Regions from separate parts of the Clostridium sp. CTA-19 genome, predicted to be linked through region 3. Evidence: predicted binding sites of a transcription regulator. Region 3 holds the regulator's gene; each other region holds the start of a gene.
The links. The regulator NrdR, encoded in region 3, represses ribonucleotide reductase genes. The targets are predictions, from matches to a motif close to CACNANATNTNGTG.

Region 1: the regulator NrdR is predicted to act here: its motif matches at 1,966-1,979, upstream of ACYUE0_RS02750 (vitamin B12-dependent ribonucleotide reductase).
Region 2: the regulator NrdR is predicted to act here: its motif matches at 1,928-1,941, upstream of nrdD (anaerobic ribonucleoside-triphosphate reductase).

What each region holds. Positions count from the first base shown of each region.
Region 1 covers NZ_BAAABH010000003.1:97,398-100,619, forward strand. The annotation lists gene ACYUE0_RS02750 (vitamin B12-dependent ribonucleotide reductase) at 1-1,856, opposite strand, end outside; gene ACYUE0_RS02755 (gamma carbonic anhydrase family protein) at 2,428-2,934, shown strand; gene ACYUE0_RS02760 (CvfB family protein) at 3,070-3,222, shown strand, end outside.
Region 2 covers NZ_BAAABH010000010.1:33,661-36,882, reverse strand. The annotation lists gene ACYUE0_RS07335 (hypothetical protein) at 1-643, shown strand, start outside; gene ACYUE0_RS07330 (hypothetical protein) at 736-912, opposite strand; gene ACYUE0_RS07325 (cold-shock protein) at 1,291-1,488, opposite strand; gene nrdD (anaerobic ribonucleoside-triphosphate reductase) at 1,958-3,222, shown strand, end outside.
Region 3 covers NZ_BAAABH010000001.1:97,778-100,999, forward strand. The annotation lists gene sigG (RNA polymerase sporulation sigma factor SigG) at 1-743, shown strand, start outside; gene ACYUE0_RS00450 (YlmC/YmxH family sporulation protein) at 984-1,244, shown strand; gene nrdR (transcriptional regulator NrdR) at 1,333-1,788, shown strand; gene pgeF (peptidoglycan editing factor PgeF) at 1,897-2,616, shown strand; gene ACYUE0_RS00465 (response regulator) at 2,624-3,222, shown strand, end outside.

The sequences.
Region 1 (3,222 bases), on a different contig from region 3:
ATTGAAGTAGCACCACAGTCCATTGCAAATGATATAGTTCCAGTAGGTGCAATAACTGAAACTTGAGCATTTCTATATCCGTGCTTTTCACCTAAATTAAGAGCATCTTTCCATGTGGATTTTAGTAATTTACTTAATTTTTCACAGCCGATTTTGCTTAAAATATTATGATTAATTTCAAGTGGTTTATAATTTAAGTTTTCATAGTCAGAGTCTAAAGCTTTAGCAACTCTACAATGATTTCTTATAACTTTTAACATATATTTTTTATTAATATTGTATTTTTCAAATGAACCTAATTTTTCTGCCATTATAGCAGAAGTTTTATAGGAAGTAGCTGTAAGTAATCCTATTAAAGATGCAGAAATTGCTCTAGCTTCATCAGAGTCATAAGGGTATCCCATAACCATAAGTAAAGATGATAGATTAGAAACTCCAAGACCGGTAGTCCTAAATAAATGAGTTTTTCTAGCTATATCTTCAGTTGGAAATTGACCCCAATGTATAGAAGCTTCTAAAGCTAATTGCAGAATAGAAACTAAGTGAATATAGCCTTCTAAATCAAAAGAATTATCTTCATTATTATAAAATTTATAAAGATTTATAGATGCTAAATTGCAAGATGTATCATCTATAAAAGCATATTCGCCACAGGGATTTGTAGAATTTATTCTATTATGTTTAGCGTTAAATAAACCATCTTCTCCACATGGACAAGTATGCCAACTATTAAAAGTATCATCAAATTGAGGTGCAGGGTCTGCACATTTCCAAGCAGATGTGTTAAATTTATCCCATAATAAATTTACTTTTACCTTTTTATTTATAAAGTGGTCTACTCTTCCTTTTAACTCTATAGTTTCTTCAGGATTAACAGAAAGATTTTCAACCTTTTGCATAAAGTCATCACTAAATCTTATAGAGTTATTGCCATTTTGACCAGAGACTGTTTCATAAGCCTCACCTTCAAAGTTGGCGTCATACCCCATCTTACCTAAGGCTCTAACTTTATCTTCTTCTCTTGCTTTCCATTCAATAAAATCTAATATTTCAGGGTGATCGATATCTAAAGCTACCATTTTAGCGGCTCTTCTAGTAGTTCCACCAGATTTTATAGCTCCAGCGTTTCTATCTAAACCTTTCAAAAAGCTCATAATTCCAGAAGATATACCACCTCCAGAAAGTTTTTCTCCTTTAGCTCTTATATTAGAGTAATTTGTACCAGTACCAGAGCCACCTTTAAACAATTTAGTCTCTGTTACAAATTGTTCAGATATAGAATGCTTTCCTAAAAGTTTATCTTCTATAGATAGTATAAAGCAGGCAGAAGCTTGAGTTCTTGTATAGGCATCTTTACTTTTTACTACCTTTCCTTCATTAGGGTCAAAATAATAATTATTTAAACTTTCACTATTTATTCCATAGGAATGCATTAAACCTGTATTAAACCATTGTGGCGAATTTGGAGCATACATTTGATTTAAAAAACAGTATGCTAATTCATCATAAAGGATTTCTTTTTCTTTTTCAGAATTAATTAGGCCTTCATCAATTAAGGCTTCACACCAAAAATTAACAATTCTATCAACTACCATTTTAAGTGAATTTTCATAACCACATTCATTAGGTACCATTGCTTTTTTGAAATATTTTGAAGCAATTATATCACAAGCATTTTGTGAGTAGTGAATAGGAAATTCTAGATCTTTCATATCAACTAAAACTTTATCACTTTTATAGTCCTTTATAAAAACATTAATCTTTTTCCATTTGAATAAATCATATACAGTAAGATTTTTATTTCCATCAAGTTTTTTTGTATAATATCTTTTAAATAAATTTTTTATATTACTCATTATCATCACTAGATTAGTTAACTGTCAAAACTAACTAGTATTGCACCTCCTAAGCGTAGAAAATTAACGAAATAAAAATACTACATATTGCTATATGTAGTATAATATGCACTATATGTTGTATTATATAACAAGGATTAAATTTAATCAACAATTATTATTTTATAACAATAATGAAAAAAAATTCGAAAATAATAGAATTATTTGTACTCTTGTAGAAAAAAATAAGTATATAAAATAATATATACTAAATTATAAAAATAAATTTATTAATTAATATAGCAAAATAAGATTCAATTTAGATTTATTCAATAACTTAAAAATATCTTAATTCAAAAGGGAGTATTTAATTTACATTCTTGTAAAATTGTATTACTCTCTTTGTATCCAAGTTTTAAAATAAACAATTCTTAAAGTTAACTTGGAACTATATATTATAAAGTTAGCATTATAGTATTTAAATATACATTCAGTTAGTAGTTGAATATACCTAACGTAAAAGGATATAATGAGGAGTAGTGTATAGTTAAAGGTCGGTATGAATATATTTTTATGATAAGGAGTGATTTTTGTGATAAAATCATTTAAGGGAAAAAGTCCAATTATAGATGAAAGTTGCTTTATAGCAGAAAATGCAACCATAGTAGGAGAAGCTACCATAGGCAAAAATACAAATATATGGTATGGAACAGTTTTAAGAAGTGATATGAGCTATTTGAAGGTAGGGGAAAATACAAATATTCAAGAAAATACAACTGTTCATAATGATTTTGGGGTACCAACAGAAATTGGGGATAATGTTACAATAGGGCATAATGCAATAATACATGGATGCAAAATAAATGATAATGTCTTAGTAGGCATGGGTTCAATTATTTTAAACAATGCGGAGATAGGAAAAAATACAATTATAGGTGCAGGTAGTTTAGTAACTCAAGGTAAAAAAATACCATCTGGTGTACTTTGTATGGGATCACCAGCAAAAGTTATTAGGGAACTTACAGCAGAAGAAATAGAAAATATAAAAAAATCAGCAATAGAATATGTGAAGATGGCAAATGAACATAAAAATATTTAATAAAATAAAACAGATTTTTAGAATTAAAAGAACAATGTTTTTAAAAATTTGTAGAGACATTAAATAAATATATTCAGTGTGATGAGTACAGGTTTATTGTCCAATAACACAAAAGGAAAAAATTAGGAGGAAATTATGATAAAAATTGGTGAAATAAATAATTTAAAAGTTGTTAGAAGATCAGAATTTGGATATTATTTAGATGGAACCACAGGAAATTCATCAGATGATATATTATTACCTAACAAAAGTGCGTTAAGAAATGATATAAGAATTGGTGATGAACTT
Region 2 (3,222 bases), on a different contig from region 3:
TACTGTTACAGATAAAGATGTAATAAATGACATTTATAAAATACTTTTAAAGGCAAAAAAAGTTGAGGAAAAGAGTACATTGTCACCAGACTATATTTTTGAAATATATGAAGGCCCTGAAAATATACATAAATTTAATTATATTACAGGATTAGATAAAGCTGAAGGTGCTAATTTTTATGATGGAAATAATAATTATATAGTTTCTAAAAGATTAGATAATGACATAATAAAGAACTTTTGGAACATAAGAAAGCCCTTAGATTTTGAAAAAGTTTATTATAATTCTATACTGAAAGGTCTAGATCAATATTTAAATAATGAAGGCAAAGGTTTAAAAGTTGCTGTCAACTTAGATAAAGATTTAGAAATGGCTAAATTTGTATTATCAACAGATTTGCTTAAATTTGAAAAGAATTTAAGTAAGCTAAATAATGTAACTCTTATTGGTGATAAAAAAGAAGAAGAGTTTGATGCAGTAATGAGTTTGAAAACAGAGGGATATACATCAACTAAGTATAAAGGCATCATAACATTTTCAGGAAAAGCAGGATCTAATGATCAAATTTATTATATAAATGATGTATATGAGAACGGCGGTTGGAATATTAGTATAACTAAAGAAAAACCAGAAAATTTTTAGTTCATTTATATTTAGTTTTGATAAATTAAAAAGATTATATAGAAATTTTAAATAAACACTATTAAAAGTTAATAGTGTTTATTTTAGTTACATTAAAAAAAATTAGACATATTTAGTGTATCTTTTTTATTATGTAATGTAGATAGATTTACATTGTCCCCTACATTAGAATTTGATGGTAATGAATTAAGCGGAATATTTATTATAAAACTATTAGAAATTTCAACAAAAGCGTCAGTACTATTTAAATCTATAATTTTACCAAACAATAAAAACACCTCTTTTATGTAAGTTTTGTTTATTAAAAATAGCTATGGTGAAACAAGATAGAATTTTAATTTATTCTAAATATATTTATGAAATTAAGGTACTTTCTATGATGTGAGCACTTTTGTAAATAGCCACCTTTTGAAATTAATAACCTTAAAAGTTAACTTGAAACTTTATATTGTATTTATATTTTAAACAAATATTAATTGCAGTATTCATTAGAAGTATAAAAATAAATATGATTAGTAATTATTTCATAACAATAACCTGTAAATAAAATAATTTACAGGTTAAAGTTTTTTAAATTATAGTTTAAGCATTTATTGAAATCATGATAATCTTAAAATTATAAAAATTATCATAAATAGGATCAAAAATTATAATTTAGAAACATTTGTAGCTTGAGGTCCTTTTTCACCTTCAACTACATCAAATTCTACTTTTTGTCCTTCTTCTAAGGATTTATAACCATCATCTTTTATGGATGAAAAATGAACAAAAACGTCTTCTTCACCTTCTACAGATAAAAATCCAAATCCTTTTTCGGCATTAAACCATTTTACAGTACCTATCATAAAAAATTCCTCCTAAATAAAACAAATTCATAAAATTTAAATTTGATACTAGTTTTTACTATTTATAAATTTTTATACTATAAATATTATTAAATATTTAAATTTAATCTTTTTTATAAGTTTAATATAAAAAATTAATTTATAAAATTTCATAATTAAGTTAATAAAAATAGTACATACGGTACTATACAAGGATTATACTCAATATATTAAAATAAGCAAAATAATTTGAAAATAACAAATAGGGTTAATAATTAAGTGCATAATTTAATATATAAAAAATTATAATATAAAGCTAGAAAAAAAACATGTCAATTTGACTACATAAGTGAAAAAGGAAATAAGAATACATTAAGATGAGAATTTTAAGTTTTAAGTCATTTTTCTATACACATTCGCTAATTGATATAAATATTTTACTAGAGTATAATAGACCGAGTGCAATATATCGTGTTTGAGGGGGTAGTTTATGCTATATGTTGTGAAAAGAGATGGTAGAAGAGCTGAATTTAACTCTGTTAAAATAACAAATGCAATTAAAGGTGCAGCAGATGAAATTTCATATAATCTACTTGAAAGCGAAAAAATAGAATTAACTCAAAAGATAATTAAAAGAATTGAAAAATTAAATGTAGAAGAACTTACTGTAGAGCAAGTACAGAATATGGTTCAAGAAACATTATTAGAAAACGGGCATAAGCCTATAGGTGTAGCTTATGCTAACTATAGAAAAGAAAGAACTAGATTAAGAGAAATTAAATCAGATTTAATGAAGGCCATTGAACAAATAGGTGTGGAAACAGATAGAGATAATGCAAATGTTGGAAACAACTTTAGTTCAAAACTTCTTAGAATAGCAAGTGAATCAAATAAATGGTTTAATTTATCAACAATGCCAAAGCATTTATCTAAAGCCCATGAAAATGGAGATCTATATTATCATGACTTAGATAGTTATAACTTAACAGTAAACTGTCTACATATACCAACTAAAGAGGTGTTAGAGAGAGGTTTTAACACAGGTTATGGATATCTAAGAAAAGCTAAACGTATAGACTCAGCAGCAGAACTGTCTTGTATATTACTTCAATCAACTCAAAATGATATGTTTGGAGGACAATCTCATCCAGATTTTGATAATGACTTATCTGTATTTGTAGAACCAACAAGAGAAGAATTAAGAAAAGAATTTGAAGAATTAGGAATCCCAAAAGAAAACATAGAAGTAGCAGTAGAGAAAAAAGTTAATAGAATGATTGAACAGTCTATGCAAGGGATTGTATATAATTTAAATACAATGCATTCTAGAGCAGGCTCACAAGTTCCTTTTTCATCAATAAATATTGGAACGCCTGATAATAAAGATGCAGCACTTATATGTGAAAAGTTTTTAATTGAATATGAAAAAGGATTAGGTAAAGGAGAACAACCTATTTTCCCTAACATAATATTTAGAGTTAAAACAGGAATAAATAAGGAGCCTAATGATCCATACTACTACTTATTTAAATTAGCTTGTAGAGTAGCTAGTAAGAGAATGAATCCAACATTTATGAATATAGATGCGGATTTCAATAAGGAATATTACGATAAAGGATATATGCCAGCAACAATGGGATGTAGAACTTACCTTATGAGTAATTGTAATGGAGAGCCGGGAACTAAGGGAAGAGGTAATATAGCACCAACAACTATAAATCTTCCAAGAGTAGGTATTCTTGCTAAAGGCGATAA
Region 3 (3,222 bases):
TAAATACATCGAAATTGCCAGTATTAAAAGAAAAGGAGATGAGAGAACTACTTTTTAAAATGCAAAATGGAGATGACAGCTGTAGAGAAAAATTTATCAAATGCAATTTAAGACTAGTTCTTAGTGTTATACAAAGGTTTAATAATAGAGGTGAGAATGTAGATGATTTATTCCAAGTTGGGTGCATAGGTCTTATAAAAGCAATTGATAACTTTGACTTAAGTCAAAATGTAAAATTTTCTACTTATGCTGTGCCTATGATTATTGGAGAAATTAGGAGGTATTTAAGGGATAATAACTCAATTAGAGTTAGTAGATCTCTTAGAGATATTGCATACAAGGCACTCCAAGTTAGAGATAGACTAGTAAATAAGGATAATAAAGAACCTACAGTATCTCAAATAGCTAAAGAATTAGAGATACCTAAGGAAGAAGTGGTTTTTGCTTTAGATGCTATACAAGATCCAGTTTCGTTATTTGAACCGATTTACCATGATGGAGGAGATGCCATTTATGTTATGGATCAAGTAAGTGATAGTAAAAATTTAGATGATAGTTGGCTTGAAAATATATCTATAAAAGAAGCAATGAAGAAGTTGACTGCTAGAGAAAAATTAATATTAAATTTAAGATTTTTTGATGGCAGAACTCAAATGGAGGTAGCAGACGAAATTGGAATATCTCAAGCTCAAGTATCAAGATTAGAAAAAACAGCATTAAAACATATGAGAAAATACGTTTAGAGCCTAAAAAGGCTCTATTTTTTTATAAATGTAATATAAGTTTTGGTATTAACATATAAATAGTACAAGCTAGTTAGTATAGAATTAAAACTATAAAATTATCTATTCCAAAACTTGGATACCTAAAATAGTGAGATATGCTCTGAATCACTTAGAATTCAACACTGTATCTTGCATAAAAATATTTTAAAGTTATTGAATAAATTTAAATAAAGCACTAAATAAAGGAGTGGGAGATGAATGGAAAATTCAATGTATGCTATAAATAGTTTAAAAATGATGGAGGTAATAGATATAAACACTGGGGCTAAACTTGGATTTATAAAGGATTTAAGAATAAATTGTGATGAGTATAGAGTAACATCAATAGTACTTCCTACTCAAAAGACTGGATGGTTTATGAAGAATACTGACATAGAAATACCTTGGGAAAAGATAAAGAAAATAGGACTGGACGTAATATTAGTTGATGGCGATGGAATAATAAGTTTTGATGAATAAAATAAATTTATGAAAATTTTATAGAAATTTATTTTAATATGTGTATAATAAGAATATAATAAATTCTTTAGGAAAGTAGTGAATTGATGTGAGATGTCCATTTTGTAGTAGCGAAGACAGTAAAGTTGTAGATTCTAGATCAACTGAAGATAATTTGGCTATAAGAAGAAGAAGAGAATGTCTTTCTTGTAATAAAAGGTATACTACATATGAAAAAATAGAAGAAATGCCTATACTAGTAATTAAAAGAGGTCAACATAGGGAATTTTTTAATAGAGAAAAGTTAATAAGAGGTATAGTTACTGCTTGTCAAAAGAGACCAGTAACGAGGGCCATTATAGAAGATATAGCTAATGATATAGAGAAAAGTTTAAATAATAAAATGATGGTAGAAATAAAATCAGAAGAATTGGGAGAAATGGTCCTTGAAAAATTAAAGTATATAGATGAAGTAGCATATGTTAGGTTTGCATCTGTATATAGACAGTTTGATGATATAGATACTTTTATTCAGGAAATTGATAAATTAAGAAATTTAAAATAAAACACTATAATTTTTGTAGTGTTTTATTTTTATATAAAAAATCTAAAATCAATAATTAACTTATATATTTTGTTTTAATATAGTTTTTAGAAAAAAGGGGAAGATAAAATGGAAATTAAAAATATAAATGGCTATGAATTTTTAACTTTTCAAAATGACTGTGCAGAAATAGTATTTTCCACTTCTAAACAGGGTTTAAATTTAAATAAAAATTTGAATATAGGTTTAGAAAATTTAGATAAAGTAAAAGGATTTTTTAAGTTAGATAACATAGAATACTTAAATCAGATTCATAGTGATATAATATATAGTTATAATGAAAAATCTATAAAAGAATTAGATGGAGATAGTATTATAACTAATAAAAGAAATATAGGTATAGGTATATTTACAGCTGATTGTGTTCCTGTTATTATTGTAGATAATAAAGAAAAAGTTATAGCTGCTATACATAGTGGTTGGAAAGGTACATATGAAAAAATAGTATTAAAAACTATAAACAAGATGGTAAAAGATTATAATATAAATCCCAAGGATTTAAGTATATATATAGGGCCGCATAACAGATCATGCTGCTATGAAGTTAGTCAGGAACTTATTGAAAAGTTTAAAAACTTAGATATTTATAAAAATATAAATATAAATCAAGGAAGATATTTAGATTTAGAAAAATGCATTTTTGCTCAGTTAGCTTTAATAGGAGTGGAAAAAGAAAATATAAATACAATTAAACTTTGTACTTATTGCTGTGAGAATTATAAATTATATTCTTATAGAAAAATAGATGAGAGGGAGGGAAGGCTATTTTCATTTGTATATATGAAATAGCAATTTTATGGCGGAGAAAAAAATTTTAGTTGTCGATGATGAGGAACATATATTAGAACTTATAAAATTTAATTTAGAAAAGGAAGGATGTAATGTAATTACATCTAACACTGGTGATTTAGCATTGAAATGTGTAAAAGAAAATCATCCAGACTTAATATTATTAGACCTTATGTTGCCTGGAATTGATGGATTAGAGGTATGTAGAATTATTAGAAAAGATCCATCAATTTGTGAAATACCTATAATAATGATAACAGCAAAAGGTGAAGAAATAGATAAAATATTAGGATTAGAATTAGGGGCAGATGATTATATTACTAAACCATTTTCAGTAAGAGAATTAGTAGCTAGAGTAAAAGCTATATTAAGACGAACAGGTAGTAAAAAGGATAGTTCAGATTTTAAATTTGATAATATTACTATTAATTTTGACAAACATGAAGTGAAAATAGATGGTCAAAGGATTGAGTTAACTCTTAAAGAGTTTGAGTTACTTGAAATTCTTATAAAAAATGAAGGTAAGGTAGTAACGAGAGAAGTTTTACTTGATAAAATTTGGGGATATGAATATGTTGGAGAAACTAGAACAGTAGATGTTCATAT